4 regions of the Kitasatospora sp. NPDC034533 genome follow, and region 2 is predicted to be linked to each of the others. Evidence: riboswitches for the same ligand, from Rfam matches in the RefSeq annotation. Region 2 holds a riboswitch; each other region holds the start of a gene.
The links. A riboswitch is a leader RNA that binds a small molecule or an ion and turns the genes downstream of it on or off. The one in region 2 is predicted to bind cobalamin.

Region 1 (7,437 bases), on a different contig from region 2:
TGGTGGCGCCGGTGCGGAAGGCCAGCCGGACACCGGAGGGCTGGGCCTCGGCCACGGCCAGCCGGTCGTCGGGGATCTGCCGGCGCGCCCGGGCGGGCAGCCGGTGCGGCAGGAGGCCGTGGGCGGTCTCCTCCACCTCAAGGTGACCGCGCAGGAAGTCCGCGGTGATGGGGGTGGTGATCAGGTTCTGCTCGGTGCTCATGGCCTCAAGCCTCTTGAGTCGGGGCGTGGGGTACCGGGCGGTCGTCGCGGGTGACGTGGCCGGTCAGAGGGTGGATCGGCTCCGCAGCGCGGTGTCGAGGCAGTCCAGGGTCCAGGCCCAGGACTGCTGCGCGGCGACGTCCGTGTGGTCGAAGGCGCCGGCCGCCTCCAGGGAGGCGTAGCCGTGGAAGACGCTGCCCAGCATGCGGACCGCGTGCGTCTGGTCCGGCTCACCCAGGTCGTAGCCGCGAAGGATTGCCCGCGTCATCTGCGCGTGCCGGACGCCCGCGCTGGACGCGGCGGTCTGCGGGTCGAGCCGGTACCGGGCGGCTTCGTACCGGCCGGGGTGCGCCCGGGCGTAGTCCCGGTAGGCGTTCGCGAAGGCCGTCAGGGCGTCCTTGCCCGCACGCCCGGCCACGGCGTCGGCGACCCGGTCGGCGAGCTCCGCCAGTGCGAACAGGGCGATCCGGGTCTTCAGCTCGTGGGAGTTCCTGACGTGTGCGTACAGGCTCGCCGGTTTCACGTCGAAGCGCCGGGCGAGCGCGGACAGGGTCACCTGGTCGAAGCCGGCCTCGTCGGCGAGTTCCGCCCCGGCGAGCGTCAGCCGCTCCGGGCTCAGTCCAGCGCGGACCATGACCATCACCTACTTTCACTTTGCCTATGGAGACTCTATATCTACCTACAGGCTTTAGGCAAAGGGTGTGCAGGGGCCGGCGCCTCACCACGGCGGGCCGGCGCGGGTACGTCACGCCGGCCCGGCGCGGAAACGTCACGCCGGACCGGCAATCGAGTCGACCTCGTGGCCGCGATCAGTCGTCGTGCCGGTCCGCCCGTTCCTTCTCGCGGCGGGGGAGCCGGTGGGACTGGACCGGTCGTCCGCCGACGAGGTGCTCGGTGACGATGCGGCCGACGACGGCCGGATCGACCCTCCCGTACCAGACGTCGTCCGGTTGCACGGTGACGACGGGGGCCTGGTTGCAGGGGAACTGGCACCCCGTCTGGGTGACGAGCACGTCGTCGTCGCCGAGGCCTCGCCCGGTCAGTTCCCCCACCAGGGCGCGCAGTCCCTCCTCCGCGCCCAGGGCCGTGCAGCGCGGACCCCGGCACACCAGGACCTGGTGCCGGTGGCCGGTGACGTCCTCCCAGGCCGCGGACGTGAGGCCGGGTTCCTCACCGGTGATGGGCCTCGTCGCCGAGGCCACGGCGGCGACCGCGTCCGGCGAGCCGGCGAGGCGGGTCGCGACGAGGAGTTCGGGGCGGTGGCCCGTGCGCTCGCGCCACCAGTGGGCGGCGATCCGCCGCAGCCAGGACTGGGCCGGGCCGGAGCCCGCGAGACGGACGCCGATCAGGACCACGGTCTCGGTGCCCGCGTCGGCCAGCCTGGTCAGCTCGGCCGACAGGGACGGGTCCGCCTGTTGCAGGAACGCGATCGAGGCCCGGTGTGACGCCGCGGCCCGCAGGAGTTCGTCGCGGCGGACGGCCTCGGCGATCGACATGCCGACCAGGAGCACGGCACTGCGGCGGGCGGGGGTGTCCGGGCCGAGGGCGTCCGGGCCGGGGGAGGTCATGGCGGGGGTGTCCGGGCCGAGGGCGTCCGGACCGGGGGAGGTCATGGCGAAGTCCTTTCGTGGAGCAGTCCGTTCCACCGGATGTGCGGTCTGTCGTGCCGGGGATGCCGTTCCACGGTGGCGTCGACGCCGTAGACGCGCGCGATCGTGGCGGAGGTGAGCACGTCGCAGACGGGCCCGTGGGCGACCAGCCGGCCGTCGAGCAGGACGGCGACCTCGTCGCAGTAGGCGGCGGCGAGTTCGAGGTCGTGCAGCGCGGCCACCGTGGTGATGCCCAGCCCGCGTACGGTGCCGAGGAAACCGAGCTGGTGGCGCAGGTCGAGGTGGTTGGTGGGCTCGTCGAGCAGGAGCACGCCGGGCTCCTGCGCCAGCGCCCGCGCGAGCTGGACCCGCTGCCGCTCGCCGCCCGACAGCGTCGGCCAGGACCGGCCGAGCAGGTGGCCGACGTCGGCCGCGGCGACGGCATCGGCGATCACGGACCGCTCGTGGGCGTCGGCGGCGGCGTCCGTCGGTACGGGCCAGCGGCCGCGGTGCGGCGTGCGTCCGAGGTCGATGACCTGACGAACCGTCAGCGACAAGCGGGTGTCGGCCTGTTGCTCCATGAAGGCCACCTGGCGTGCGCGTCGGCGGGCGGTGAGGGCGTGGAGGTCCTCCCCGTCGAGGAGGACCCGCCCCGCGCTCGGCCGGGTCAGTCCGGCGACCGCGCGCAGCAGGGTGGTCTTCCCGGCGCCGTTGGGCCCGAGCAGGCCCGTGACCCGGCCGGGGCTGAACGCGAGCGAGACGGCGTCCAGCAGCGTGGCGCCGCCGACGCGTACGAGAAGCCCCTCCGCGCGCAGTCGCACGGGCGGCGCCACCGGCCCTGCTTCCTGCCCTCGACCCGTCACTGCCCGCTCCCCTCGGCCCGTCCCTGGCGCCACAGCAGCCAGGCGAAGAAGGGCGCCCCGAGCCCGGCCGTGATGACGCCCAGGGGGATCTCCCGGTCGGGGAGGACCGAGCGCGCCACGAGGTCGCTGCCCACCAGGACGGACGCCCCCACCAGTGCCGACACCGGCAGCAGGAGGGCGTGGCGCGGGCCGCAGACGAGACGGACCACGTGCGGCACGACCAGGCCGAGGAACCCGATGACGCCGGTGTGGGCGACCAGGCAGGCGGTCACCAGCGCGGCGGTCGCGATGAGGACCCAGCGGGTGCGCTCGACGTGGACGCCGAGGGAGCGGGCGGCGGTCTCGCCGAAGGCGAAGGCGTCCAGGTCGCGGGCCGAGGAGGCCAGCACCGTGACCCCGGCCAGCGCGACCGCGACCAGGAAGACGGCGGTGGGCCACCGTACGCCTGCGACCGAACCCAGCGTCCACTCCATGACGCCGCGTGCCGCGTTGCGGTCCCCGAGGACCATCACGACGAACGAGGTGTAGGCCCCGCACATCTGCCCGACCGCGATGCCGGCGAGCACCGTCCGGGTGGTCGGCAGCGACCGGGTGCGCGCGCCGGCCAGTGCCAGGACGACGACCGCGGCGAGCAGGGCGCCGGCGAAGGCCGCCGTCGACACCGCGCCGGTGCCGACGGCGCCGGACACGCCGACGCCGAGGACGATCACGGTGACCGCGCCGGCGGCGGCGCCGTCCGAGATCCCGAGCAGGAAGGGATCGGCCAGGTCGTTGCCGGTCAGCGTCTGCAACACCGCGCCGCAGACCGCGAGGCCGGCGCCGGTGGCGGCCGCCCCCAGAACCCGGGGCAGCCGCAACTGCCAGACGATCTGGTCGTCCAGCAGCGTCACCGGCGGATCGCCCAGCCCGAGGCGGCGCACCACGACATCGAGCACCGTCCGGACCGACTCGTGCTGCGAGCCCACGGCCAGGCCGAGGAGCACGGTGGCCAGCAGCAGGGCCGCACCGACGGCCAGGGCCGCCGCCGCGCGGCCCGGACCGGCGGGCCGCGCGACGGGGCGGGGTGCGGTGGTCATGAAGCCGGGTGCAGTCGGCCCAGCCCCTCGGACACTCGGGCGGCGCCGTCGGCGAGCAGCACGCCGGGTGTCGACTCCGAGAACGGCACCACCACGAACGCCTTGCGCCGCACGGCGGTGAGCTTGCTCAGCACCGGGTCGTTCTCCAGGTAGTCGATCTTGGACTGGGCCGTGTCCCAGCCGGCGTCCGCGACCACGATGGCGTCCGGGTCCGCCGCGACGACCTTCTCCCAGCTCACGTTCTGCCAGCCACCGGGCAGGTCCGCGAAGACGTTGCGGGCGCCCACGGCGTCGAGCACGAGCTGCGGTCCGCCACGGCCGGCCCCGACGAACGGCGCCTTGGTGTCCGAGTCGTACCACAGGACCTTCAGGTCCTTGCCCGCGGCCGCCGCCTTGAGCTGGTCCAGCTGCTGCTCCTGCTCCCGCCGGATCGAGGCGGCCCGCTCCTGGACGCCGAAGACCTCGGCGACGTCGTTCAGTTCGCCCCACGCCGCCTGCCAGGTCGTCGGCGGCACCTGGCTCTTGTCCGCGCAGCCGAACGGGGACAGGTACGACGGGACGCCCTGTCCGCGCAGCTCCTCCCGGGTGCCCGCGACCTTGTCGGTGAACGCGCTGGCGTAGGAGGCGTACAGGAAGTCGGGACGGGCCGCGAGGAGCTTCTCCTTCGTCGGGTAGTCCTTGGAGAGCACCGGGACGGAGTCGTAGGCCGCCTTCCACTTCTCCGGGACGGAGTCGTCGAGGTAGGCGGTACCGGCCATGCGGGACTGGAGGCCGAGGGCCAGGGCCACCTCGGTGGCGCCCTGGTTGAGCGTCACCAGCCGCTCGGGCGGCGCGGAGACCGTCACGGTGGTCCCGCAGTTGTCCACGCTGACGGGCGAGGCACTTCCGGTCGTCCCACCGGACGCGACGGGCGCGGGGGCGCTCGTGCAGGCTCCGAGCACGCCGAGGAACAGGAAGGTCGCGACCGCCCGGCCGACGCGCACCGGACCTGTGGGGCGTACCGGACGCACGGAACGTATGGACGGAAATGGGCGCGGCGGAGCGCTGGGCACGTGTTCTCCAAAACCCTCGTGGAACATGTCGCGCCGTGGCCGGTCTCCTGGCTTCCGCATCGACGCGCCGCGGCCGACCTTCCCGAGCGGTTCTTCCGACCCGCCCAGTGGCCCTGACCGCTGGGTAAGCCGGTCAGCGAGGGCCGCGGAACTCCGCGGCAACAGTGGCGAGGGCCGCACCGGACTTCGACCGGTTTCCCGAACACCACGGCGATGGCACCGTACCAGGCGTGGTCAGGCCGGATGCCGGCCAGGTCGTGGGGTGATCGTTCCGGGTCGTTCCCCGACGGGCTCCGCCACCGCGCCGCTTCGGAACCGAACGTCCCGCGGCAACTGACCGGCCGCCAGCCCCGCGACGACTGACCGGCCGCCGGCCCCGCGGCGGCGGCCCGGTGAACCGGCGGACCCCACGGCTCCCCGGCCGAGCCGCGCGAGGGGCGCCGGCAGCGGGCGCGGATAGGGCGCGGATCGGGCGCGTATCGGTGGAACGACCGATGTGCGGGCGGCCCTGGCGCGGCCATAGTCCAGGGAGGAGCGCCCGCGGACGGCCGCGCGCGCCCGCCTCCCGAAAGGTCGCCCTGTGCACACGTACGCGGATCTGGTGTTTCTCGACGGACAGGTGGTCACGGTCGACGCGGACTTCTCCGTCGCCTCGGCCCTGGCGGTGACCGGAGGGGTCATCAGCGCCGTCGGCCGCAGGGACGACGTCGCACCGCTCATCGGGCCGCGCACCCGGGTCGTCGACCTGCGGGGGGCGACCCTGCTGCCCGGTATCAACGACTCCCACCTGCACGGTTGCGCCTTCGGCATGTCCACCCCGCCGCTCTCCCTCGACCTCGGACACCCCGCGGTGTCCTCGCTGCGGGACGTGGCCGAGGCGGTACGGGAGGCGGTCGGGCGGACCCCGGCCGGGCAGTGGGTCACCGGGCACGGCTGGGACACCGGGTACCTCGACGAGTGCCTCCAGGACCCGTCGCGCACGCCCTCGCGGCGCGACCTCGACGCGGTGAGCCCGGACCACCCCGTGGTGCTGTACTCCTTCTCCGGGCACGCCACCTGGGTCAACTCCAAGGCCCTGGAGCTCATCGGGATCGACCGCGGCACCGTCGCCCCGCCCGGCGGAGCCATCGTCGTGGACGAGACGGGGGAGCCCACCGGGCTGCTCCACGAAGGGGCCCAGGCCCTCGTCCAGAACGCGCTGCCGCCGCTCAGCCGCCAGGAGCGGACCGACGCGATCAGGGCGGCCCTCGCCACCCTCGCCCGGCTCGGCGTGACCAGCTACACCGAGCCCGGACTGGGCCCCGGCGGCGAGGGCATCATGCGGGGCGCTCTCGGCGCGGAGACCCTCGACGTCTACCGAGGCCTGCTGGCCGACGGCGAACTGACCGCCCGCGTCGGCGTCCTGCTGCTGCCCACCGGCATGGCGAGCACCACCGAGGAGTTCGCCCGAGGCCTCGCGGAGCTCGGCGCACCGGGCGACACCGATCCGCGCCGCCTCGCGGTCCACGGGGTCAAGGTCTTCGCCGACGGCATCGTCCCCAACAAGACCGCCTGGATGCACGAACCGTACGTCGGCGGCGGCTGCGGCTCCCTGTGCGTCGGCGGCGACACCGACACCGAGCGCACCGCCGGGATCGGCGCCATGATCCGGCTCGCCCACGCCGCCGGGCACCAGTTGGGCGTCCACGTCACCGGAGACCGGGCCATCGACACCGTCGTGGACGCCTTCGCCGAGGCCGTGGCCGAGCACCCGCGCGCCGACGCCCGCCACTACGTCATCCATGGCGACTTCCTCACCGCGCACAGCATGGAGGTGCTGGCCGCGCACGGCTTCGGCGTCAACATGAACCCCACCATCAAGTGGACGGTCGCGGACATGGAGGAGGACCTCGTCGGCGCCGAACGGGCCGCGTACGCGTGGCCGTACCGCGACGCCATCGACGCCGGCGTGCGGGTCGCCAGCGGCTCCGACGCGCCCGTCACCCACCCCGACTGGCGCCAGGGCCTCGCCACCATGATGCTGCGCGAGTCCAAGGCGGCCGGCCGGGTCAGCGGCCCGGAGCAGCGCATCGGCCTGGCGGAGGCGCTGCGCACCTACACGATCGACGCGGCCTGGCAGGACTTCGCCGACGACTGGAAGGGCTCGCTGGAGGTGGGCAAGGCCGCGGACCTGTGCGTGCTCGACGGGGACCTGCTCGCCGCCGACCCCCGGGACATCCCGGCGATGCCCGTCGTCCTGACCGTCATGGACGGGCGGATCGTGCACGAGGTCCCGCGCGTGCACGAGGCCCCGGGCGTTGAGGAGGCCCCGCGCGTTTGACGCATTCCGGGCACATGATCATCCTTGGATGATGGCAGCGGAGCGGAACGTGGCGCGGATCCTGGACGCGGCCGTCGGCGTCCGCGAGGCCGCCCGGAGCGCGGTGGCCGGCACGACCGGCCTCGACACGGTCCTGACGGCCCTGGCGGGGGTGATGGAGTACGACCACGCCTCCCTGGCCCGGTGGGATCCGGCGCGCGGCCGCCACACCACCCTGGCCGGGAGCTACCCGGACGACGCCACCGCGTACATCGAGACCCGCCTGCACCACGACCCGGTGTTCCCGGTGCTCCGCAGCCCGGCCCGGGGCGGACTGTGGCTCAGGGACGTCCCCGG
Region 2 (7,437 bases):
GGTCGGCGAACCCGGTCAGCGCCTCGGGCGCGTACCGCCCGGTGATGACCACGTGCTGGCTGCCCGGGCGGTCCCTGAGCACGGCCACCACCTCGTCCGGGTCGATCCACCCCCAGTGCATCGGGTAGGTGAACTCGTCGAGCACGTAGAAGCGGTAGGTCTCGGCCGCGAGGTCCCGCTTGACCTGCTCCCAGCCCTCCTTGGCCGCCTCCTCGCTGGACATCTCCTGCTCGGCGGAGCGCTGGATCCAGGACCAGCCGGAGCCCATCTTGTGCCAGTCGACGGTGCCGCCCTCGCCGGAGGCGCCGAGCACGCGCAGCGCGTTCTCCTCGCCCACCTTCCACTTGGCGGACTTCACGAACTGGAACACCCCGACCGGCCAGCCCTGGTTCCAGGCCCGCAGCGCCATGCCGAACGCGGCGGTGGACTTGCCCTTGCCCGGGCCGGTGTGCACGGCGGTGATCGGCAGCGTGCGGCGCTGACGGGTCGTCAGGCCGTCGTCGGGGACGCTCTCGGGGACTCCCTTGGGCATGTCGGTCAGGCCGCCTTTCGCATCGAAGTGGTGGTCGTACGGCCCCCGGAGCGGCTCCCGGAGCCGTGCGCGGAGCGGTTCGCGGAGCCGTGCGGGGAGCGAGCCCCGGAGCGGCTCTCGCGGACGAGCGAGGCGACGCCCTCGGCGCGCAGCTCGTCCAGGCTGACGGCGGTGCCGCCGAGCAGCCCGGCCAGCGTACGGGCCAGGCCCAGGCGGACCGGCCCGGACTCGCAGTCCAGCACCACGCTCGCGGTGCCCTGCGCCGCGAACAGCGCCGCCGCGCGCTGCGACCGGGCGAGCGCGTCCGGCCCGCCGGTGGCCCGGCCGTCGGTCACCACCACCAGCAGCGGGCGCCGGTTCGGGTCCCGCAGCCGCTCGACCCGCAGCACCTCGTGCGCCCGCAGCAGGCCCTCGGCCAGCGGCGTCCGCCCGCCGGTGGGCAGCGACTCCAGCCGGGCCGCGCCGACCTCCACCGAGGACGTGGGCGGCAGCGCCAGCTCGGCGCCCGCGGCCCGGAAGGTGATCATGCCGATCTTGTCGCGGCGCTGGTAGGCGTCCATCAGCAGCGACAGCACCGCGCCCTTGACGGCGGTCATCCGCTGCCGGGCCGCCATCGAACCGGAGGCGTCCACCACGAACAGCACCAGGTTGGACTCCCGTCCCTGACGCACCTGTTCGCGGAAGTCGTCCGTGTGCAGCACCAGCGCCCGCCCGCTGCGCCCGCGCGCCGCCTGGTGCGGTGCGGCGGCCTGGAGGGTCGCGGTCAGGTGCAGCCGGCCGAGCGCGCCCTGCGGGCGGCGGGCGCGGATGGTGTGCCCGCCGGTGGTCTCGGCGGGGGAGCGGCGCCCCTGGGCGCCGTGACCGGTGCCCCGCACGGTGAACAGCCGGGTCCGGTACGGGTCCGCGGCCGCGACCGGCGCCGACTCCTTCGCGGGGGCCGGGTGCTGGGCCGGTACGGGCTGCTGCCCGGGCTCCCCGGAGTCCGGGGAGCCCGGGGCTTGCGGGGCGGTGTCCGGGGCGGCCTCCGCGTGCGGACCGTCGGAGGGCTCGGGCGCGCCACCGCCGTCGGGGCCGCCGTCGGGCCCGCTACCGTCCGGACCACCCTCCGGTCCGTCGCCGTCGCCGTCGCCGTCGCCGTCCGGGCCGGGCCCGTCGTCCTCGGGCTCCGGGTCGTCCTGCCCGGCGTGTCCCTCCAGCGTCCGGTCCAGCTGCTCCTCGTCCAGCCCCGGCGCGTCGAAGGGGTTGCGGCGGCGCCGGTGCGGCAGCGCCAGCTGGGCGGCCTTGCGGACGTCCTCCTCCAGCACCTCGGCACGACCGTCCCAGGCGGCCAGCGCGACGGCCGTGCGGGCCATCACGATGTCCGCGCGCAGCCCGTCCACCTCGAACGCGGCGCACACGGCAGTGATCTGACGGAGCGCCACTTCGGTCAGCTCGACCTTGGGCAGCAACTCCCGTGCGGCGGTGATGCGTTCGGCGAGTGCCCGCTCGTCCTCCGCGAACCTGGCGGCGAACGAGGCCGGGTCCGCGTCGTACGCGAGCCGGCGCCGGACCACCTCGGCGCGCTCGGCCGGGTCCCGGGTGGCGGCGATCTCGACGGTCAGGCCGAACCGGTCGAGCAGCTGCGGCCGCAGCTCGCCCTCCTCCGGGTTCATCGTGCCGACCAGCAGGAACCGGGCCGCGTGGCGCACCGAGACGCCCTCGCGCTCGACGTAGGAGCGGCCCATCGCGGCGGCGTCCAGCAGCAGGTCCACCACGTGGTCCTGGAGCAGGTTCACCTCGTCGATGTAGAGCACGCCGCGGTGCGCCTTGGCGAGCAGCCCGGGCTCGTACGCCTTGACGCCCTCGGCCAGCGCCCGCTCCAGGTCGAGCGAGCCGACGATCCGGTCCTCGGCCACCCCGACCGGCAACTCGACCAGCTGGGAGGGCCGTTGGTGGCTCGTGGCGGCGTCGTGCGGCCCGTCCGGGCACTGCGGGTCGGGCGCGGCCGGGTCGCAGGCGAAGCGGCAGCCGTCGATCACGGCGATGTCCGGCAGCAGTCCGGCCAGCGCGCGCACCATGGTCGACTTCGCGGTGCCCTTCTCGCCGCGCACCAGCACGCCGCCCACGGCCGGGGAGACCGCGTTCAGCAGCAGCCCGAGCCGCAGGTCGGCCATGCCGACGATCGCGGTGAACGGATAGCGGACGTCACTCATGCCGTACCCCACTCCTGTCGTGTCCGGTCCTGCGCTCGTACCCGGCCCTGCGGTCGTACCCGGTCCTGCGCTCGTACCCTGCCCTGCGGCCGAACCCGGCTCATGCGTCCCTCCCGGCGGTACCGGGCGGGACGAACGGCAGCGATCCGGCCGCCGGCACCCCGCCCTCGATCAGCTTCCACAGCGCGTCCGTGTCGGCGTGCTCCTCGATCAGGTCGCCCAGCCGGTCCAGCCGGGCCTCGCGCGCGGCGGCGAAGGAGGTGTCCGGCGCCGGGACGAACGCCCGCCCGGCCGACTCCGCCACCTCGCGCAGGAGTTCGCGCCGGAACCCGTCGTTCTCCAGCGCGCCGTGCCAGGTGGTGCCCCACACCGGGCCCAGCCGGCAGCCGTCCAGGTGCCGCCCCGCGCCGTCGGAGAAGAACCCCTCGCCGCCGTCGACCGACACCACCCCGTGGTGGATCTCGTAGCCCTCGACGCGCTGCCCGAACGCCTCGCCGACCGGCCGGGCCAGCACCTTCCCCACGCCGAAGCGGACCCGGGTCGGCAGCAGCGCGAGCCCCTCGACCGCGCCCGCCTTCGACTCGACCTCGTCCACGATCGAGCGCGCCAGCATCTGGTAGCCGCCGCAGACGCCGAGGATCGGCAGCCCGGCCGCCGCCCGTGCCTTCAGGGCCGGCTCCAGGCCGCGCTCGCGCAGCCAGGCGAGGTCCGCGACGGTGGCCCGGGTGCCGGGCAGCACCACCAGGTCGGCGTCGGCCAGCTCCTCCGGCCTGGTCGCCCAGCGCACCAGCACGCCGGGCTCCTGGGCGAGCGCGTCCAGGTCGGTGAAGTTGGACAGCCGGGGGAAGCGCACCACCGTCACCCGCAGGACGTCGGCGCCGAGCGGCCCGCGACCGTCCGTCCGGTCGACGACGGTGGACAGGTCCAGCGAGTCCTCGGCGTCCAGCCAGAGCCCCGGCAGCATCGGCAGGGTGCCCAGCACCGGACGTCCGGTCAGCTCGTGCAGCATCTCCAGCCCGGGCGCGAGCAGCCGCGCGTCGCCGCGGAACTTGTTGACGAACCAGCCCGCCACGTGCCGCTGGTCCTCGGCGGACAGCAGCGCCAGCGTCCCGTACATCGCCGCGAACACCCCGCCGCGGTCGATGTCGCCGACCACCACCACCGGCAGGGCGGCGGCGGTGGCCAGACCCATGTTGGCGATGTCGCGGTCGCGCAGGTTGATCTCGGCCGGCGAGCCCGCGCCCTCGCAGACCACGACGTCGAAGCGGCGGCGCAGGTCGGCCAGGCACTCCAGGGCGCGCTCCAGCAGGACGGGCTTGCGCTCGCGGTAGTCCAGCGCGCCCACCTCGGCGACCGGCCTGCCCAGCAGCACCACCTGGCTGCGGCCGTCCGCGCCCGGCTTGAGCAGCACCGGGTTCATCGCCGCCTCCGGCTCCACCCGGGCGGCCTGCGCCTGCATCGCCTGGGCACGGCCGATCTCCGCGCCGTCGGCGGTGACGAAGGAGTTGAGCGACATGTTCTGCGCCTTGAACGGCGCGACCCGCACGCCCTGGCGGGCGAGCCAACGGCAGATCCCGGCCGTCACCACGCTCTTGCCCGCGTCCGAGGTCGTCCCCGCGACCAGCAGCGCGTTCGTCATGCCCTTCCCCTCTTCCCCAGGAGCGCGCGCAGCAGCACGTGCCCCGCGACCGTGGTACCCAGCGCCAGCGCGCCCACCCGCCGGGAGAGCGCGCAGGCGCGCTCGATGTCGTCCACCGTCACCGGCCGCAACTCCTCGCCCAGGACCGGCCGGTGCTCCACCCGCTCGCCGTACCGGAGGGTCCCGCCCAGCCGGACGCCCACCGCGCCGGCGAACGCCGCCTCCGCCTGGCCCGCGTTCGGGCTCGGGTGCGCGGAGCCGTCCCGCCGCCAGACCCGCCAGGCCGTCCGGGGCGCGGGCGCGGCGGCCACCGTCAGCAGCGCCGTCAGCCGGGCGCCCGGCCAGCCCGCCAGGTCGTCCAGCCGGGCCGAGGCCCAGCCGAAGCGGGCGTGGCGCGGCGAGCGGTGGCCCACCATGGCGTCCAGGGTGTTCACGGCGCGGAAGGCCAGCAGGCCGGGCGTGCCGGCCAGGGCGCCCCAGGTCAGCGCGTTCACCACGGCGTCGGCGGTGTTCTCGGCCACCGACTCGACCACCGCCCGGGCGATCTGCTGCCCGTCCAGGGCGCTCGGGTCCCGTCCGCACAGGTGCGGCAGCCGCTCCCGGGCCGCCGCGAGGTCGCCCGCTGCCAGCGAGCGGCCGATGGTGCGCGCCTCCCGGGTCAGCGAGGTGCCGCCCAGCACCGTCCAGGTCGCGGCCGCCGCCAGCGCCGCCCGGCCCAGCGGGCGCCGGCCCGCGGTGCGGTCCAGGGCGAGCGCGCCCGCCGCGACCGCCCCCACGCACAGCGCCGTGTAGCCGGCGCCGGCGGCCCGGTCGTCCCGCCACAGCCGCCGTTCCAGGCGGGTCGCGGCGCTGCCGAAGGCGGCCACCGGGTGACCGCGGCGCGGGTCGCCGAAGCGGGCGTCGGCGGCGTAGCCCACGAGGGCGCCGAGCGCGTAGGCGGCGGCACGGGCGGACGGGCGCGGCGTGGACGCGCGCTGCGTGGACGGAGGCGGCGGCGGAGGGGTCATCGGCCGCACGGCGGAAGGCAGCTCGGAGTCCGGCAGGGCGGGGCAGCCTGCATCGCGTGCGTGTCCTCACTCAGGGTCCGCGCCCTGGATCGACGTGACGGGGGCGAGAGTCTCCTGGCTTCCGGGTCAGACGCACCCCCGGAGCCTTCCAGCGGCCGTTCGACGGCCCGCCGTGGCGATGTTCCGAGCGTGCTCCCCGGTGACAGTGGCGGGACCGCGCCGGACTTCCACCGGCTTCCTCTCCATGCCTCCGTTTGGCCCCAGGATCCCATCACGGGCCCGAACCGGGAGTCAACCGAGGTCACGGAGGGGTTGGTCACACGCGGGCCCGGCTGACGGCTTGTGGGATCGCCGCCACTACACCTGTCGTCTCCGTCTCCTTCCGTCGTCTCCCGGCCGCCTCACGTCTCCTCCGGGCTCCTCCGGGCTCCTCCGGCACCCTCGACGGCGCGGGGCCGGCGCCCGTGTGACCCGAACGGCTCAGTCCGGTGGCCGGGTGGGCGGCGCGCCGGTGAACTGGTGCACGGACACCGTCCGGTGCGTGGGCGACAGATCCGTGGGCACGCGAGCAACAGAGCCGTGGGCGTCGGAGATCCGTGGGCCTCAGAGCAGAGCAAAAGAACAGGGGAGCGAGATGCGTTGGGGAACCGCCGCCGTCGTGGCGGCCGCCGCGGTCGGGGCAGCCGTGCTGGTGGTCGGTCGTCGGGCCTCCGAACGGATGGTCCGTCCGGTGACCGCCCTCCGGGAGTCCGGCCCGGTCCTGGTGCGGGAGCTGGCCCCCGGCCGGATCACCTTCACCCCCGGCCCGGAGAGCCTGCGCCGCGGCCGCTGGGCGGTCGAGTGGGGGGACGGCGGACACGCGGTCGTCGAGGAGATCCTGCACAGCGACGAACAGGGCGTCACCCGGCGGCTGGTCCGCGCCGACCGCGGCACCCTCACCCCCGGCACCGAGGTCCGCTTCACGCCCCGGGTCCTGCTCGGCGACCCGACCGAGGCGCTCGGCCTCGCCTTCACCGAGACCGCCGCCGACGGCGAGCTCGGTGCCCTGCCCGCCTGGCGGCTCGACGGCAAGCGCGGCACCTGGGTGATCCTGGTGCACGGCCCGGAAGCCGACCGCGGGCAGACCCTCCCGGTGCTCCCCCTCCTCCACCGGCTCGGCCTGCCCGTCCTCTCCGTCACCTACCGCGGCGACCGCGGCGCCCCCGCCTCCCCGGACGGACTGAGCCACTTCGGCGAGACCGAGTGGCGCGACGTCGAGTCGGCGGTGCGGCTGGCGCTGGACAGCGGTGCGGGCAAGGTGATCCTCTACGGCTGGTCCCTCGGGGCGACCATGGTCCTCCAGACGGCGGCCCGCTCGGCCTGGTCGCAGGCGATCCGGGGCCTGGTCCTCGACTCGCCGGTGCTCGACCTCCCGGCCTCGGCCCGCCGGGACGCCGCCCGGGCCGGTTTCCGGGGCGTCGCCGCCGAACTCGGCGCCCTCGCGGCCGAAGGGCGCACCGGCGTCGACCTCGCCGACTTCGGACGCATCGCCGACGGCACCGACCTGCGCGTCCCCACCCTGCTGCTGCACAGTCCCGAGGACCGGATCGCACCCTTCCGCACCGCCGAGAAACTGGAGGCCGTCCGCCACGACCTGGTCAGCCTCCGGCCCTTTCCCGGCGCCGACCACGCCACCCTCTGGAACACCGCCCCCGACCACTACACCGAACTCCTCCGCCGCTGGCTCACGCCGCTGCTTTAGGGAGATGCGCGCCCCCCGGTGGCGCGGGCGGTTTCGACCGGGCCCCGTCGGCAATTTCCGGCGGGCTTCCCCCCGTCCGTGCGTGAACGTTTCCCCATTCCGCCGTGCGGACGCGAGAAGTCGGACCCGCCGACTTCTCGTGCGGAAAGATCCCCCCGGTCCGCCCGGCATCCGTCCGGATTCGGGCTGGACAGCCTCGCCGGAAGTCGCGGGAGCGGTTTTCCCGGAGGTAAACCATCCTGTCGCCAGGGGTAAAAATGTGCCCGGCGCCCACGCCCCCACCCCTACCCACCGTGACCGATCGAGCATTCTGGGCTACCGGCGCA
Region 3 (7,437 bases), on a different contig from region 2:
GGCACCCGCCGTCAGCGTCAGGGCCTGGGTCCCGGTGCTGGCCAGCTTGCCGGACCCGGTCTGCACCGTCACGCCCTGGGCCACAGCACCGCCGCCGCCCGCCGGAGTGTCGATGCCTCCGGCCGGCCAGGTGCTGGGGCCGCCACCGGCCGCCGGGGTGCCGGTGGCCGGAGCCGGCGCGGTCGTGGCGGGGGTGCCGGTCGGGGTGCTGGAGGTGGTGGCGGTCGGTGTCCCGGTGGGTGTGCCCGTCGGCGTGGTGGTGGGAGTAGCCGTGGGCGTGCCCGTCGGGGTGGTGGTCGGTGTTCCGGTGGGCGTCGGCGTCGGTGTGCCGCCGAGGTCGCGGGTCAGGGTGCCGAAGGAGATGCCGGTGGCACCGCCGACCGCCTGGGTGGAGGCGCGGACGTCCGAACCCTTCGGTCCGGCGGCGGCGACGCTGAACCCTCCGTCGCCGTTCTGCCGGCCGGCGAGGAAGTCGAGCGCCTTGGCGATCTGTCCGCCGTAGGCGGCCTCGCGCAGCGTCATGCCCTGGACGGCGAGCGCGGCCGAGTTGGTCGAGTCGCCCGCCGCGCCGGGGAAGCCGCCGTCGGGCAGCTGCCGCGAGGCGAGCCAGCCGAGCCCCTTGTCGACCGCCTGCGCGGCCTCGTCCCCGGGCACGAGGGCGAGGGCCATGACGGCCATCGCCGTGCTGTCCACGTCGGAGTCGCCGGCGGCGGGGATCAGGCTCGGCCAGGAGCCGTCCGCGTGCTGGAGGCTCCTCAGGTAGGCGACGGCGGGGGCGGCGCTGGTCGAGTCCCCGGCCCTGAGCTGGGCCATGACGGCGAGCGCCTGGGAGAACACGGAGGTGGCGTAGCCGTAGTTGCCCGGGGCGGCGCAGCCGGTGTTCGCGTCAGCCTTGGTGCACACCATCGCGGCGAGGGCGGCGATCAGGTCGTGGCCGCCGAAGGCGCGCGGGTTGCGGCCGACGATCTCGGCGAGCAGCGCCTCCTTGCCGATGGAGCCGCCCCCGGCGTACTCGGTGCCGACGGCCGTCCAGTCGTTGACGGTGCGCTCGCTCGCGTCCTTGCCCTGCCGGTCCAGGAAGTCGACGATCTTGCGCAGCGCGGTGTCGTCGGTGCCGGTGGCAGCGAGGGCGAAGGCGCCGTCGATGGTGAGGCCGAAGTCGGCGAAGGCGGGGAAGCCCTCATAGTAGTGGCCGTCGATGAGCCGGGCCGGGTCGGTGAGGTAGGCGCTGGCCTTGGCCGCGTCGGGGGTCCGGCCTGCGCTCGGGGCCGGCGCGGCGGCGGCGGTGGGATGGCCGTCGCAGCCCTGGACGACGCCACGCCGGTGGGCGGGGTCGGCGGCGATCGCGCCGGTCGTCGTGGTGCACTGCCCGGCGGGGTCGGCGACGGCGGTACCGGGGTGACCGAGCAGAACGGTGCCGCCGACGGCGGCCGCGACAGTGCCGGCGACCACCAGGGACGCGAGCTCCCGGTTCCTGTGACCTGTGCTGTTGCTGCTGACCCTCACGACGGCTCCCTGGTCGGTCGGCGCGGGAGGCGACGGCGCAGCCCACGGCCACCCGGATACGGGGCCGCTCGGACCGCGTCGTAGTCCGCGACGACGCAAGTGCTCCATGAACAGACCCTCGGTCCAGGCATTCCGGCTCACCCACCGTCAGGTGGGTCCACGGTTGCGGGTCAGCGCCGGAGTTCGACCGGCTTCCCCTGAATGCCGAGGGTGAAAATCGGTTCATCAGACCACGGTCGCTGACGGGTAGTCAACGGTACTCCGTGTCGATCGGATCACGGTCAGCACCGGGGTGGCCGGCTCGAACGCCCCACCCATCGGCACCGGGCGTGCCGCGGCAACCGGACTCCGGGCCGCCGGCGCCCGGCCCCTCCCGAAAGGAGCCGGGCCCCGGGGTGTTCCGGATGTCAGGGGGCCGTGATGCCCGGCTGGGCGCCGGCGCCGAAGGACCAGCCCTCGACGTCGCCCGGCGCCGGGTCGTAGCTGCCCGCGCCCAGGTTGCTGTACGACCAGGGGCCGCCGTGCTGGGCATGCCAGTACGACCAGTAGGCGCTGCCGCTCGGGTTGGTGCAGGTCGACGGCAAGGAGTTGATGGTGCAGACGAAGCCCGGGTAGCGCGGGTGGAAGGCGTACGAGAATCCGGCCCCGGTGAGCGCCGCCAGGCCGTTGGCCGGGTCGCCGAGCGCGCAGCCGGTCTGGATGCCGCCGCCGACGGCGGTGAAGTCGACCACGACGGTGACCCCGGTGGTGCCGGTGCAGGCTGCCGCCCGGGCCTGCGGGGCCTGGACGGCGGAGACGCCGAGCAGGCCGGCGGTGAGGGCCGCTGCGGCGGCGATGGAGCCGAGCGTACGGCGGGCCGGGCGGGCTGCGGTGAGGTTGTCGGTCATCGGTGAACTCCTCCTGGTCTCGGGCTCGTTCAGCGGAAGGTCGGCGCCGGGCAGGCCATCGTGGGGGCATCGGGGCGGGCGCCGGCGGCGGAGAGCGTGGCCAGCGGGGTGCCCGCAAAGCCGAGGACGGCCTGCGCCGTGGCCCGGGCACCGTTGCCCGCGTTGAAACCGGCCGCGTCGTAGGCGACGGCACCGCGCACCGCCGGGTCGGCGGAGCAGCCCTGCTGGAGCTTCACCAGTCGGTTCCAGCCCTTGAGGCCGGCAGTGAAGCGCCCGCCGGAGAGCAGCGCCTGGGTGGCCAGGCCCGTGGTGTTGGCGTTGGAGGTGGTGGCCCCGGCGGCCGCGAAGCCGCCGTCGGCGTTCTGGTGGGTGGTCAGCCAGGTGAGGCCGGCGTCCGCCTTGGCGGCACGGCCGGTGGCGGCGAGCGCCTGGACGGCGAGCGCGGTCGCGTCGGCGTCGCTCGTGCAGGTGCTCTGGCCGAAGGAGACCGGGTAACCGCCGTCCGCGCACTGGCTGTTCGCCAGGAAGTCGACGGCGGCGGCCGGGACGCCTCCGGGGGTGCGGTGCAGCGCGATCAGGGCGAGCGACTGGCCGAAGGCGTTGCTGTAGTCGCCCCACTGCGAGCGGTCGGAGAAGCGCCCCTCGGCGGTCTGGAGCGAGCGCAGCCGGGCCGGCAGGTCGACGCCGCCGAAAGAGGCCGGATTCGCGCCGCGGACCTCGGCGGCAAGCAGCAGCTTGGCCGTCGCACCCGCGTAGGCCTCGGTGGTGCCGTCGCCGAGGTAGCCGCTGATGATCTCGGGCTTCGCCAGCCAGGCGGTGGCCTTGGCCGCGGCCTCGTCCGAGCTGTGCGAGGCCGCGAAGGCCAGCACCGCGTCGGCGGTCAGGCCCTGGTCGGGGTAGGCGGTCCCGTTGAAGACGGACTCGAAGTGGTCGCCGTCGACGAGTTGGCGGGCCAGCCAGCCGCCCGCGGCGGCGTCGGGGCGGATCGTCGGCGACGAGGTGGCGGCGGCAGGTGCGGCGTGGGCGGCGGTGGCCGCCGGGAGCGCGGTGGCGACTGCGAGGGCGGGTATCGCGAGCAGACCGAGGGTACGGCGGAGCGCGGGCATGGGTGCCTTTCCGGGCCTGGACGCAGGGGCCCGGAGGACGTCGGCGACACGCCGGGCAGCCCTCGGAGCTCCGGCCCGCAGACCACGACGGGAGGAGGGGACGACACACCTCCGCCGCCGGGTACTCGGGCTCGCCGCCGGCGTGAGCAGGCGGCCTACCGTTGCGGGTCAGCGCCGGATTCGGACCGGACTTCCCCCAGCGGCGGAGTCACAACGTGACGGTCCATCATGGCGAAACGGAAAAGATCCGGTCAAGGGTTCGAGCGGCACGCCACGCTGCCCTGGCCTGTCTCGCGGCCGTATCCGACCGGCGGCCGGGCCGGGCCGGACACCGCCAGGCCGGGCCGGACACCCACCTGCTGAGCCGTTCCGGGCCCTGCGCAGCGTGCGCCGCCCCGGGACGCAGGGGCGGCGCAGCGCGTGGACGGTCAGCGGTGGGTAAAGGACGGCGGGCGCTTCTCCGCGAAGGCCGCCATGCCCTCCTTCTGGTCGGCCGTGGCGAACGTCGCGTGGAAGAGCCTGCGTTCGAAGCGGACGCCCTCGGCGAGGGTGGTCTCGAAGGCGCGGTTGACGCTCTCCTTCATCATGATCGCCGCCGGGGTGGACATCGCCGCGACCGTCTCGGCGGTGGCCAGCGCCTCGGACAGCAGCTGGTCCGCCGGGACGATCCGGGAGACCAGCCCGGCCCGCTCGGCCTCCTCGGCGCCCATCATCCGCCCGGTCAGGCACAGCTCCATGGCCTTCGCCTTGCCGACCGCCCGGGTCAGCCGCTGCGAGCCGCCGATGCCGGGGATCACCCCGAGCTTGATCTCCGGCTGCCCGAACTTCGCGGTGTCCGCCGCCAGCAGGATGTCGCACAGCATCGCCAGCTCGCAGCCACCGCCGAGCGCGTAGCCGGCGACGGCCGCGACGACCGGCTTGCGCAGGGCGGCGAAGCGGTCCCAGGCTGCGAACCAGTCGCCGAGGTAGGCGTCGACGAAGTCGAGGGACTGCATCTCCTTGATGTCGGCGCCGGCCGCGAAGGCCTTCTCCGAGCCGGTGACCACCAGCGCGCCGATCTCCGGGTCACGGTCGAACTCCGTGGCCGCCGCGACGACCTCGTTCATCAGCCGGCTGTTCAGCGCGTTGAGCGCCTTCGGGCGGTCGAGCGTGATCACCCCGACCCGGCCCTTGCGCTCGACCAGGATCGTGTCGTACGTCATGCGGTCTCCTCCCGGAGAGTGGTGATGATGGCCGAGAAGTCCAGGCCTGCGGCCTCGCCCCGGGCGAACGCGGCGAACAACTCGGCTGCCCGCCGGCCCAGTTCGACGGGTGCGGCGGAGGCGGCAGCGGCGTCGGCGGCCAGCCCGAGGTCCTTGGCCATCAGGGCCGCCGCGAACCCGGCCGCGTAGCCGCGGTTGGCCGGGCTGGTCGGAACCGGACCGGGCACCGGGCAGTTGCTGGTCAGCGCCCAGCACTGCCCGGAGGCTGCGGAGGCGACGTCGAACAGGGCCTGGTGACTGAGTCCGAGGCGCTCCCCGAGGACGAAGGCCTCGCTGACCGCGATCATGGAGACGCCGAGGATCATGTTGTTGCAGATCTTCGCGGCCTGCCCGGCACCAGTAGCCCCGCAATGGACGACCTGCTTGCCCATCGCCGCGAGCACCGGCTCGGCCTCGGCGAAGTCGGCGTCCTCGGCACCGACCATGAAGGTCAGGCTTGCCCCTTCGGCGCCGGCCACGCCTCCGGAGACGGGGGCGTCGACGGCGCGGTGCCCGGCGACCCGGGCGAGGTCGGCGGCCGCCCGGGCGTCCCCGACCGCGATGGTGGAGCAGTCGACGAACAGTGCTCCGGCTGCCGCCTCGGTCAACTCGGCGTAGACGTCGAGGACATGGCGCCCGGCCGGCAGCATGGTCAGCACCACGTCCGCCTCGCCGACGGCCTCGGCCGCCGAGCGCGCGATCGTCACTCCCTGTGCCGCGGCCTGGTCCCGGGCCGGGGCCGCGAGGTCGTAGCCGAACACCCGGTGGCCGGCCTTGACGAGGTTCGCGGCCATCGGACCGCCCATGTTGCCGAGTCCGACGAATCCGACGGTGTGGGTCACCAGCGCTCCAGGGGTGTGGTGGCGGCGAGGCCGAGTTCGCGCTCGCCGAGCGGGGCGAAGTAGCGGGCCACGGCGGCGGGTTCGACGGCGTCCAGCGTCGACGGGCTCCACTGCGGCTTGCGGTCCTTGTCGATCACCTGGGCCCGGATGCCCTCGGCGAGGTCCGGCGTGGCCAGGGCCGCGCAGGAGGTGCGGTACTCCTGGTCGAGCACGGCCTCCAGCGGTCCGAGGGCCCGGGCCCGGCGCAGGGCCGCCAGCGTGGCCTTCACGGCGGTCGGGGAGTTGGCGGCGATCCGGTCGGCCGCCTCCTTGGCCTCGGCTTCGCTGCTGCTGTCGAGCCGGTCGAGGATCTCCTCGACGGTGCCGGCCGCGTAGCAGGCGTCGATCCACGTCCGCCGTGCGTCCAGCACGCCGGGCGGCGCGGGCCGGACGTGCCGTTCGAGGGCGCCGTGTACGGGCAGCTCGGCCAGGTCGTCGAGCAGGGCGGGCAGCCGCTCGGCGGGGACGAAGTGGTCGGCGAGACCGCACAGCAGCGCGTCACCGGCCCCGACGGCCCCGGCGGTCAGGGCGAGGTGGGTGCCCAGCTCGCCCGGCGCCAGGGCGAGCAGGTAGGTGCCGCCCACGTCCGGGACGAAGCCGATGCCGGCCTCCGGCATGGCGATGCGGGTGGTCTCGGTGACGATCCGGACGCTGCCGTGGGCGGAGACGCCGACCCCGCCGCCCATCACGATCCCGTTCATCACGGCGACGTAGGGCTTGGGGTAGCGGGCGATCCGGGCGTTGAGGCGGTACTCGTCGCGCCAGAACTCCTCGACGGCGCCCGGGTCGCCGCCGGTGGCGGCGCGGTGGATGGCGACGATGTCGCCGCCCGCGCAGAACGCCCGCTCCCCCGCGCCGCTGACCACGACGGTTTCCACCCGGTCGTCGGCCTCCCAGGCGTCCAGCGCCTCGGCGATCGCGCGGACCATGCCGTGGGTGAGGGCGTTCAGGGCCGTGGGGCGGTTGAGGACGATCAGGCCCGCCCTGCCCTCGCGCTGGACGAGGACCTCGTCGGCGGTGTGCTCGGCCATCACGCGGCTCCGGTCAGGCCGCGGGCGACGATGACGCGCATGATCTCGTTGGTCCCTTCAAGGATCTGGTGCACCCGCAGGTCGCGGACGGTCTTCTCGATTCCGTACTCGGCCAGGTAGCCGTAGCCGCCGTGGAGTTGCAGCGCGGCGTTGGCGACCTCGAAGCCGGTGTCGGTGGCGAGGCGTTTGGCCATCGCGCACAGCTGCGGCGCCCGCGGGTCACCCCGGTCCAGCGCGGCCGCCGCCCGCCACAGCAGCGAGCGGGCCGCCTCCAACCCCGTCGCCATGTCGGCGAGCCGGAACTGCAGCGCCTGGGCGTGCAGGAGGCGGGTGCCGAAGGCCTCTCGGTCCGCCAGGTGGCGGGTGGCGCGCTCCAGCGCCTCCTGGGCGCCGCCGAGCGAGCAGGCGGCGATGCCGAGCCGGCCGCCGTTGAGCCCGTTCATGGCGATCCGGAAGCCCTCGCCCTCGGCCCCGAGGAGCCGGTCGGCGGGCAGCCGGACGCCGTCCAGCAGCACCTGGCGGGTGGGCTGGGCGTTCCAGCCCATCTTCTTCTCGTTCGGCCCGAACGAGACGCCGGCGTCGTCCCGTTCGACGACGAACGCGGAGATCCCGCTCGCCCCGGGCCCGCCGGTGCGCGCCATCACCACGTAGACCCGGGCCGCACCAGCGCCGGAGATGAACTGCTTGACGCCGTCCAGCACCCAGTGCTCCCCGTCCCGGCGGGCCCGGGTGGCCAGCGCGGCGGCATCCGAGCCCGCGCCCGGCTCGGTCAGGCAGTAGCTGCC
Region 4 (7,437 bases), on a different contig from region 2:
GATCCTGGCCCGGCTGATGGGCGTCCCGGTCCGCTGACCGGTACCGCCCGGGACCGTCGGTGCCGGCTGCGATGATGGACGGGTCCTGTCGCTGCGCCCGGAGGAGCTGACGCCCGTGCCGGAAGGCCACATCATCCACCGCCTCGCCATCGAGAACCGCAACGCCTTCGGCGGCCGTCCGGTCCGGGTCTCCAGCCCCCAGGGCCGCTTCGCCGACGAGGCCAAGGTGATCGACGGGCAGGTGCTCACCGAGTCGGAGGCCACCGGCAAGCACCTGTTCCTCGGCTTCGAGGAGGGCGCCTGGGTGCACGTCCACCTCGGTCTGTACGGCGGCTTCACCTTCGGCAGCGGCCCGGCGCCCGAGCCGGTCGGGCTGGTCCGGCTGCGGCTGGAGAACGAGGACGGCTACGCCGACCTGCGCGGTCCCAACACCTGCGCGCTCGTCACCGAGGAGCAGAAGGCGGCCGTCGCCGCCCGCCTGGGCCCCGATCCGCTGCGCGCCGACGCCGACCCGGAGGCCGCCTGGCGGCGGATATCGGGCAGCCGGACGACGGTCGCGGCGCTGCTGATGGACCAGAAGGTGCTGGCCGGGGTGGGCAACGTCTACCGGGCCGAGGTGCTGTTCCGCCACGGCATCGACCCGTACCGGGCCGGGCGCGACCTCAGCCGGCCCGAGTGGGACGCGATCTGGGCCGACCTGGTCGCCCTGATGCGCGAGGGCGTCACCGCCGGCCGGATCGACACCGTCCGCCCCGAGCACACCCCGGAGGCGATGGGCCGCCCGCCCCGCGTGGACGACCACGGCGGCGAGGTGTACGTCTACCGGCGGGCCGCCATGCCGTGCCTGGTCTGCGGCACCGACGTGCGGACGGAGGAGCACGCCGCCCGCAACCTGTTCTGGTGCCCGGCCTGCCAGGCGGCCTGAGCGCGCTGCGGCCCCCGTGGCCGGAATGTCCCTTCTGACCTGCGACGATAGATCCGGTGCCGGTCGGCCGGCCGGCACCCACGTGGAACGGAAGGAACCCCCATGATCTTCATCACCGTCAAGTTCCCGGTCCGCCCCGAGCGGGTCGACGGCTGGCTGGACCTGGTCGACGAGTTCACCCAGGCCACCCGCAACGAGCCCGGCAACCTCTTCTTCGAGTGGTCCCGCAGCGTCGAGGACCCGCACGAGTTCGTCCTGGTCGAGGCGTTCCGCGACGGTGAAGCGGGCAAGGCGCACGTGGAGTCGGCGCACTTCGTCAAGGCCATGGAGGACCTGTCGTACGCGGTGTCCGCCAAGCCGCGGATCGTCTCGACCGAGATCCCCGGCATGGACGGCTGGGCGGAGATGGGCGAGATCACCCCCCGGTGACATCCGAGTGCCCCTCAGGCCGGTCGCCCAGCCCGTAGGCTGGGGCCGACCGGCCGGAGGGAGCAGCGATGGAGCGGCACGAGGTGGTCAACACCGTGTCGGGCGCCACAGTGGGCGGGCACCTGGTGCAGGCCGGGACGATCGGCTCGGTGCACCTCCACGAGCGGCAGCGGCCGCCGAGACCGCATCAGATCCGTCCGACGCACGGACTCTTCGTCAACCGGGAGCCGGAACTCGCCGCGCTGACCGAGGCCCTGGAGCGGGTCCGGGCGGGTGGGCTCGGGCTCGTGGTGTTCACCGGCCTGGGCGGGGTCGGGAAGACCGAACTGATCGTCAGGTTCGCCGAGGAGCACCGGGAGCACTTCCCCGACGGGGACCTCTACGCCGACCTGAGGGCCTACCGGCACCGTGGCGGGGTGGACCTCCCCGAACTGCTGGCCGGCTTCCTGCGCGCCCTGGGCACCGAGCCGCCGGCCGTGGAGGCCGAGCGCTTCACGGCGTTCCGCACCGCCACCGCCGAGCGCCGCTGCCTCTTTTTCCTCGACAACGTCGAGCACGCCGCCGAGGTCCGCGCGCTGCTCCCGTCCAGCGGTCTGGTGGTGGTCGCGAGCCGCCGGCGGTTGTCCGCGCTGCGGATGGACGGCGCGGAGGTCCGGCAGCTCGGGCCGCTGAGTGCCACGGCGGGCGCCGAGCTGGTGCGCGGCTGGGTGGGCTCCGGGCGGGGCACCGACGGGGAGCTGGCGGAACTGGTCGAGCTGTGCGGCGGCCTGCCGCTCGCGCTGAACGCGGTCGGCAGCCAGCTGCTGGACCGCGACGGCCTGGCGGTCGACCGGGTGGTGGCCGAACTGCACGACCGGGAGGGCAGGTTGGCGATGCTGGAGGAGGAGAGCGACCTCGGCGCGACGTACGACCTGGTCTACGAGCGGCTGACCGAGGAGGGCCGGGCGCTCTACCACCTGATCGGCGTGCACCCCGGCCCCTTCGTGTCCGCCGAGCTGGCGCGTGCCGTCGGCGTGCGGCGGCCCGAGCGGGCGATCAAGGAGCTGCGGGGCGTCCACCTGCTGGACGAGGTGAGGGACGACGACCGCGAGGACCGCTTCCGGGCGCACGACGTGGTCCGGCTGCACGCCTTCGGCCGGTCGCGGGATCTGCCCGACCGCACCGAACTCCTCGCCGGTGTCGTGGCGTACTACCGGGGCCGGGCCTCGCTCGCCGACCGGGCGATGTCCGAGCGCAGGCTCCGCGTGCAGGAGCCGAGCGGCGACGGCCTGCCCGGCTTCGCGTCCGGGAGCGCGGCCCTGGAGTGGCTGTACGCGGAGCGGGCCGACTTCCGCGCGGTGGTGGAGGAGGCGGCCGAGCAGGGGTGGCACGGCGAGGTGTGGCGGCTCTGCGAGTCGCTCTGGCTGCTCTACCAGGGCCGCAAGCTCTACCAGGACTGGATCGCGACCCACCGGCTGGGCATCGAGTCGGCCCAGTGGGACAACCGGCCGGACGCCGTGGTCCGGATGCGCAACCAGCTGGCGCGCGCCCACCAGGAGCGCGGGGAGCACCGGCTCGCCGCCGAGCAGTTGGCGCTGGCCACCGAGCTGGTGCCGCTGGTGGCCGACCGTCAGGTGGTCGGGGTGCTCCACGAGACGGACGGTCTGCTCTGCCTGGCCGACGGACGCCCGGCCGACGCGGTGCAGCGGTTCACCCTGGCGCTGGAGGCGAACCGGGGCGACGCGCACGGCGAGATCGTCCAGAGCTACAACCTGGCACAGGCGCTGATCGCCGACGGGAGCCCGCGGGAGGCGCTGACCCTGCTGGCCGAGGCCACCGCCCAGGCGGAGCGGACCCACGACGAGGACATGGCGATGAAGCTGCCGCTGGTCCGCGCCCGGGCCCATCGGGCGCTCGGCCGGCTCGATCTCGCCGTGGCCCAGGCCGAGGAGTGCGCCCGGCGGGCCGAGGAGCGCGGCTACCCGGCGAAGGAGGCGCAGGCCCACACCCTGCTCGTGGCCCTCGCCGAGGAGCGGGGCGACGAGGAGTCGGCGGAGCGCAGCCGCGCCCGGCTGCGGGAGCTCGCGGGCTAGGGTCTGTCGGGCCCTGTCCGGCCCAGTCCGGGCGTGGCGGTCACTGCCTGGCGGTCACGGCCCGGTGCGGAACGACACCCGGGTGCGGTGGTCGCCGGTGCGGATGGTGAGCCCGTGCTCGGGGAGGCCGGCCGGGTCGCCGCCGTCGGTGAGCCAGCAGGACACGGCGGCGCCGAGCAGCAGTGGGTCGACGCCGGGGTCGGGGTTCTCCCAGTCCGCTTCGGCGCGGGCCTCCAGGAGGAGACCGCCGCGCAGCCGCAGCAGGTGGCGGGCCGGGCCGAGCGCGGCCACCGCGACCGCCAGGCCGGGGAGTTCGGTCGCGGAGTCGGTGAGCCAGCGGGTGGCGGGGACCTCGGCGTGGACCTCGGTCCGGGCGAGGACCTCGGCGGTGTAGCGCAGGGCGTCGCCGGGGTGGTCGTCGGTCAGGGCGTGGAAGCCGCGCGGGGTGTGGTCGCCCGGGTCGAAGGGGTAGCGCCGCAGGCTCACCTCCGTCCCCTCGCTCTTGCCCTCGACGTCGTACGCGGTGGGCCGTTCGGTTCCGGGCAGCGGCACGGGCCTGGGGTAGGGCGGCAGGGCCGGTTCGTCCGCGGGTTCGTCCAGCCGGTCCAGGAAGGAGTAGAGCAGCGGGCGCAGCAGCCGGGCGGACTCGCCGCGGTGGGCGAGCGAGCCGTCGGTGATCCCGCGCAGGTCGGCCGGGTCCCGGGCGAGGGCCTGTTCGACCTGGGCCGCGAGGTCGCCGTCGGGGTCGAGGGCGGGTGCGGCCTGGCCGAAGGCGTAGCTGGGGGAGTGCGGGTCGAGTTCGCCGGAGCCGGTGGCCACGAGCACGGTGGGGCGTTCCAGGGCGGCGCCGTAGAAGGAGACCGAGCCGTGGTCGCCGATCAGCAGGTCGGCGGCGACGAGGGCGGTCTGCCAGCCCTGCTGGGGCGGGATCAGGCGCAGGCCCATCCGGCGGGCGCCGTCGAGCAGCGCCTCGGGGTCGTGCCGGCTCCAGATGTTGGGGTGCAGCACGACGGCGACGGTGTACTCGTCGGCGGGCAGCCGGCGGACCAGCTGCTGGGGGAGGTCGGGGCGGCGGCCGAATAACGAGTGCTCGCTCCAGGTGGAGTTGACGACGACGAGCCGCCGCCCGTCGACGGCGCCGAGTGCGGCGCGGTAGCCGTCCCGGGAGCGCCGGCTGGCGAGCATCCGGTCGAAGCACGGATCGCCGACGACCCGGGCGACGTCCAGGGCCTCGGGGCAGGAGGCCCGCAGCCGGTCCAGCTGTTCGGGGTGGGAGAGGCCGAGGACGTCCACGAACACCCGTCCGCGGTGGGTGAGTTCGTTCCTGGACAGGCCGGCGGCGCTGACCGTGTCGCCGGTGGACTCGGTGACCAGGCGGTTGTAGCCGGCGCCGTGCGGGAGGACGACGAGGCGGGCGTCCAGGCGGTGCATGGAGGAGTGGACGGCGCAGGCGACGGCCAGGTCGAAGCGGCGGCGGACGGCGTCCTCCCAGTCCAGCACGGTGAAGCCGGGCAGGCCGTGCAGGTACTCGTCCAGGGCGCGGTCGGCGAAGGCGGAGCCGGGGTTGACGGTGAAGTACCGCTCGACGCCGTCGGGGTTCAGGAGGGTGAGGACGTCCAGGACCCGGGTGGCCGAGGTGAGGGTGCGGGCGACCGCCAGCACGCGGGCCCTGACCGGCCGGGTGTTCCAGCGGTCGGCGGGCCAGGCGTGGGGGTGGGACGGCACGCCATGATCGTACTCATCCGGTCCGGCGGCGGCGCGCCCTCGCCGGAATCCGGCCGGTTCCGGGTGTCGGTCGGCCGGGCGGCGGGGTGCGGCGGCGGGCCCTGTGATCCTGGACACCCGCGCGTGCGCCGGGCCTTGCACGGGTCGGACCCGGCCCCTACGGTGTAGCCCGCCGTGGTGCTCGGGAATTCCGGTGACGGACCTTCAGGGGTCCCAGCCCGGAGCGGCCCTCGCCACTGTGATCGGGTCGTTCCTCCGTCCGCGGAGGAACGCCGTCCGTACCCATGGAGCCACTGGGCGCCTCGCGCGCCTGGGAAGGCGGGTACGGGCTTTCCCGTAAGCCAGGAGACCGGCCACGGCATCTCACGAGGTTTTCCACGAGGTGCTGGAGCGTGATCCGCAGATGACCCTGCCCGAAATCTCTTCCGCCGGGGCGAAGCCGGCCCCCTCCGTGCTGCCCGCGTTCGCGTGGCGGCGGGAGGACACCGTCCGCACGGCCGGGCTGATGGCGGTGATCCTGGCCCTGCACGTGGTGGCCTTCGGCACCCTGGTCTTCCTGGTCGCGCCCGAGCGGTACGAGGTCGGCACCCAGGTCTTCGGGGTGGGCCTGGGCGTCACGGCGTACACCCTCGGCATGCGGCACGCCTTCGACGCCGACCACATCGCGGTGATCGACAACACCACCCGCAAGCTGATGGCGGACGGGAGGCGGCCGGTCTCGGTGGGCTTCTGGTTCGCCCTCGGGCACTCCTCGATGGTGGTGCTGATGGCCGCCCTGGTGGCGGGCGGGGCGCAGCTGGCGAACACCCTGATGGACGACGAGTCGACCACCCACAAGTGGCTCGGCGTCGTCGGGACGACCACCTCCGGCGTGTTCCTCTACCTGATCGGCGCGCTCAACCTGGCGGCGCTGCTCGGCATCGTCAAGGTGTTCCGGGCGATGCGGGCCGGGCAGTTCGACGAGAAGGAGCTGGAGGCGCACCTCGACTCGCGCGGCTTCATGGCCCGGGTGCTGAACCGGGCGACGCGTTCGATCACCCGGCCGGGGCAGATGTTCCCGGTGGGGATGGTGCTGGGCCTGGGCTTCGACACCGCGACCGAGGTCACCCTGATGGTGATGGCCGGTTCGGGGGCCGCCTCGGGGCTTCCCTGGTACGCGATCGTCTGCCTGCCGCTGCTGTTCGCGGCCGGGATGAGCCTGTTCGACACCCTGGACGGGACGTTCATGAACTTCGCCTACCAGTGGGCGTTCGCCAACCCGGTGCGGAAGGTGTACTACAACCTGACCATCACGGGGCTGTCGATCGCGGTGGCCTTCGTCATCGGCACCATCGAGCTGGTCGGGGTGCTGCACGAGAAGCTGGACCTGACCGATCCGGTCACCGGGTTCGTCGCGGACATCTCGCTGGACAACGTCGGCTACGCGATCGCCGGGCTGTTCGTGGTGGTCTGGGCGATCGCGATCGGGTACTGGAAGCTCGCCCGGGTGGAGAAGCGCTGGACCCCCACCGGGGAGTCCTGAGGCGCCCCCCCCGGCCGATGTGGCCGGATCGAGCGGTCGCGCGGGGGCGTGCAAGGAGCACCGGGGGTTCTGGCGGGGGTGCTCGGCGGGCGGTCCGGGCCGGGGGTTCGTAGGCTCGACGCATGGCGGATGCGTACGCGGGGCGGCGGGAGCGGGTGAGGGAGCACTGCGGTGCGGCCGGGGCCGACGCGGCGCTGATCACCCGCGCGGCGAACGTGCGGTACCTGACCGGCTGCGCGCCCTGCGGGGCGACCCTGCTGCTGACCAGGGAGCGGGCCCTGCTCGCGCTGCCGGACGACCTGCCGCCGGACGACACCGGGGAGCACCTGATCGCCCCGGACGTCGCCCGGATGCCCGTGCCGGCCGGGTCGGACACCGCGCTGGCCGCCGCGGCCGCCGCCGTCCGGTCCGGGGTGTCGGGTCTGGCGGTGGAGGAGCACGACCTGACCGTCACCCGGCACCGGGCGGTGGGGAGCCGGGCCGAGGGGGCCCGGCTGGTGGACCTCGGCCAGATGGTCGAGCGGCTGCGGGTGGTCAAGGACGAGCACGAGATCGCCGACCTGCGGATCGCCGCCGAGATCGCCGACCAGGCCCTCGGCGAGCTGCTGGAGTCGATCCTGGTCGGCCGCACCGAGCGGCACCTGGCGATGGAGCTGGAGCGCCGGATGATCGACCACGGCGCCGACCGGGCGGCCTTCCCGGTCTCGGTCGGCACCGGCAGCCACTCCGGCCAGGCCGCCCACCAGCCGACCGACCGGCGGGTG

Region 1: linked by a shared signal. The riboswitch ahead of ACZ55U_RS11870 (ABC transporter substrate-binding protein) and the one ahead of ACZ55U_RS23425 (cobalamin biosynthesis protein) in region 2 are both predicted to bind cobalamin.
Region 3: linked by a shared signal. The riboswitch ahead of ACZ55U_RS28425 (peptidase) and the one ahead of ACZ55U_RS23425 (cobalamin biosynthesis protein) in region 2 are both predicted to bind cobalamin.
Region 4: linked by a shared signal. The riboswitch ahead of nicT (Nickel transporter NicT) and the one ahead of ACZ55U_RS23425 (cobalamin biosynthesis protein) in region 2 are both predicted to bind cobalamin.

The regions. Positions count from the first base shown of each region.
Region 1 is NZ_JBVITE010000012.1:113,430-120,866, forward strand. It holds gene ACZ55U_RS11845 (GDSL-type esterase/lipase family protein) at 1-202, opposite strand, end outside; gene ACZ55U_RS11850 (TetR/AcrR family transcriptional regulator) at 266-835, opposite strand; gene ACZ55U_RS11855 ((2Fe-2S) ferredoxin domain-containing protein) at 1,011-1,814, opposite strand; gene ACZ55U_RS11860 (ABC transporter ATP-binding protein) at 1,811-2,623, opposite strand; gene ACZ55U_RS11865 (FecCD family ABC transporter permease) at 2,650-3,729, opposite strand; gene ACZ55U_RS11870 (ABC transporter substrate-binding protein) at 3,726-4,739, opposite strand; cobalamin riboswitch at 4,802-5,006, opposite strand; gene ACZ55U_RS11875 (amidohydrolase) at 5,362-7,101, shown strand; gene ACZ55U_RS11880 (helix-turn-helix transcriptional regulator) at 7,130-7,437, shown strand, end outside.
Region 2 is NZ_JBVITE010000036.1:1,630-9,066, forward strand. It holds gene cobO (cob(I)yrinic acid a,c-diamide adenosyltransferase) at 1-532, opposite strand, end outside; gene ACZ55U_RS23415 (putative cobaltochelatase) at 538-2,724, opposite strand; gene ACZ55U_RS23420 (cobyric acid synthase) at 2,825-4,363, opposite strand; gene ACZ55U_RS23425 (cobalamin biosynthesis protein) at 4,360-5,370, opposite strand; cobalamin riboswitch at 5,479-5,610, opposite strand; gene ACZ55U_RS23430 (alpha/beta hydrolase family protein) at 6,005-7,111, shown strand.
Region 3 is NZ_JBVITE010000050.1:51,075-58,511, forward strand. It holds gene ACZ55U_RS28415 (prenyltransferase/squalene oxidase repeat-containing protein) at 1-1,506, opposite strand, end outside; gene ACZ55U_RS28420 (flagellar hook-length control protein FliK) at 1,914-2,393, opposite strand; gene ACZ55U_RS28425 (peptidase) at 2,423-3,499, opposite strand; cobalamin riboswitch at 3,599-3,718, opposite strand; gene ACZ55U_RS28430 (enoyl-CoA hydratase) at 3,928-4,701, opposite strand; gene mmsB (3-hydroxyisobutyrate dehydrogenase) at 4,698-5,582, opposite strand; gene ACZ55U_RS28440 (enoyl-CoA hydratase/isomerase family protein) at 5,579-6,652, opposite strand; gene ACZ55U_RS28445 (acyl-CoA dehydrogenase family protein) at 6,652-7,437, opposite strand, start outside.
Region 4 is NZ_JBVITE010000015.1:112,707-120,143, reverse strand. It holds gene ACZ55U_RS14040 (AAA family ATPase) at 1-37, shown strand, start outside; gene ACZ55U_RS14035 (Fpg/Nei family DNA glycosylase) at 116-925, shown strand; gene ACZ55U_RS14030 (putative quinol monooxygenase) at 1,028-1,354, shown strand; gene ACZ55U_RS14025 (AAA family ATPase) at 1,423-3,426, shown strand; gene ACZ55U_RS14020 (hypothetical protein) at 3,481-5,151, opposite strand; cobalamin riboswitch at 5,310-5,523, shown strand; gene nicT (Nickel transporter NicT) at 5,555-6,673, shown strand; gene ACZ55U_RS14010 (M24 family metallopeptidase) at 6,796-7,437, shown strand, end outside.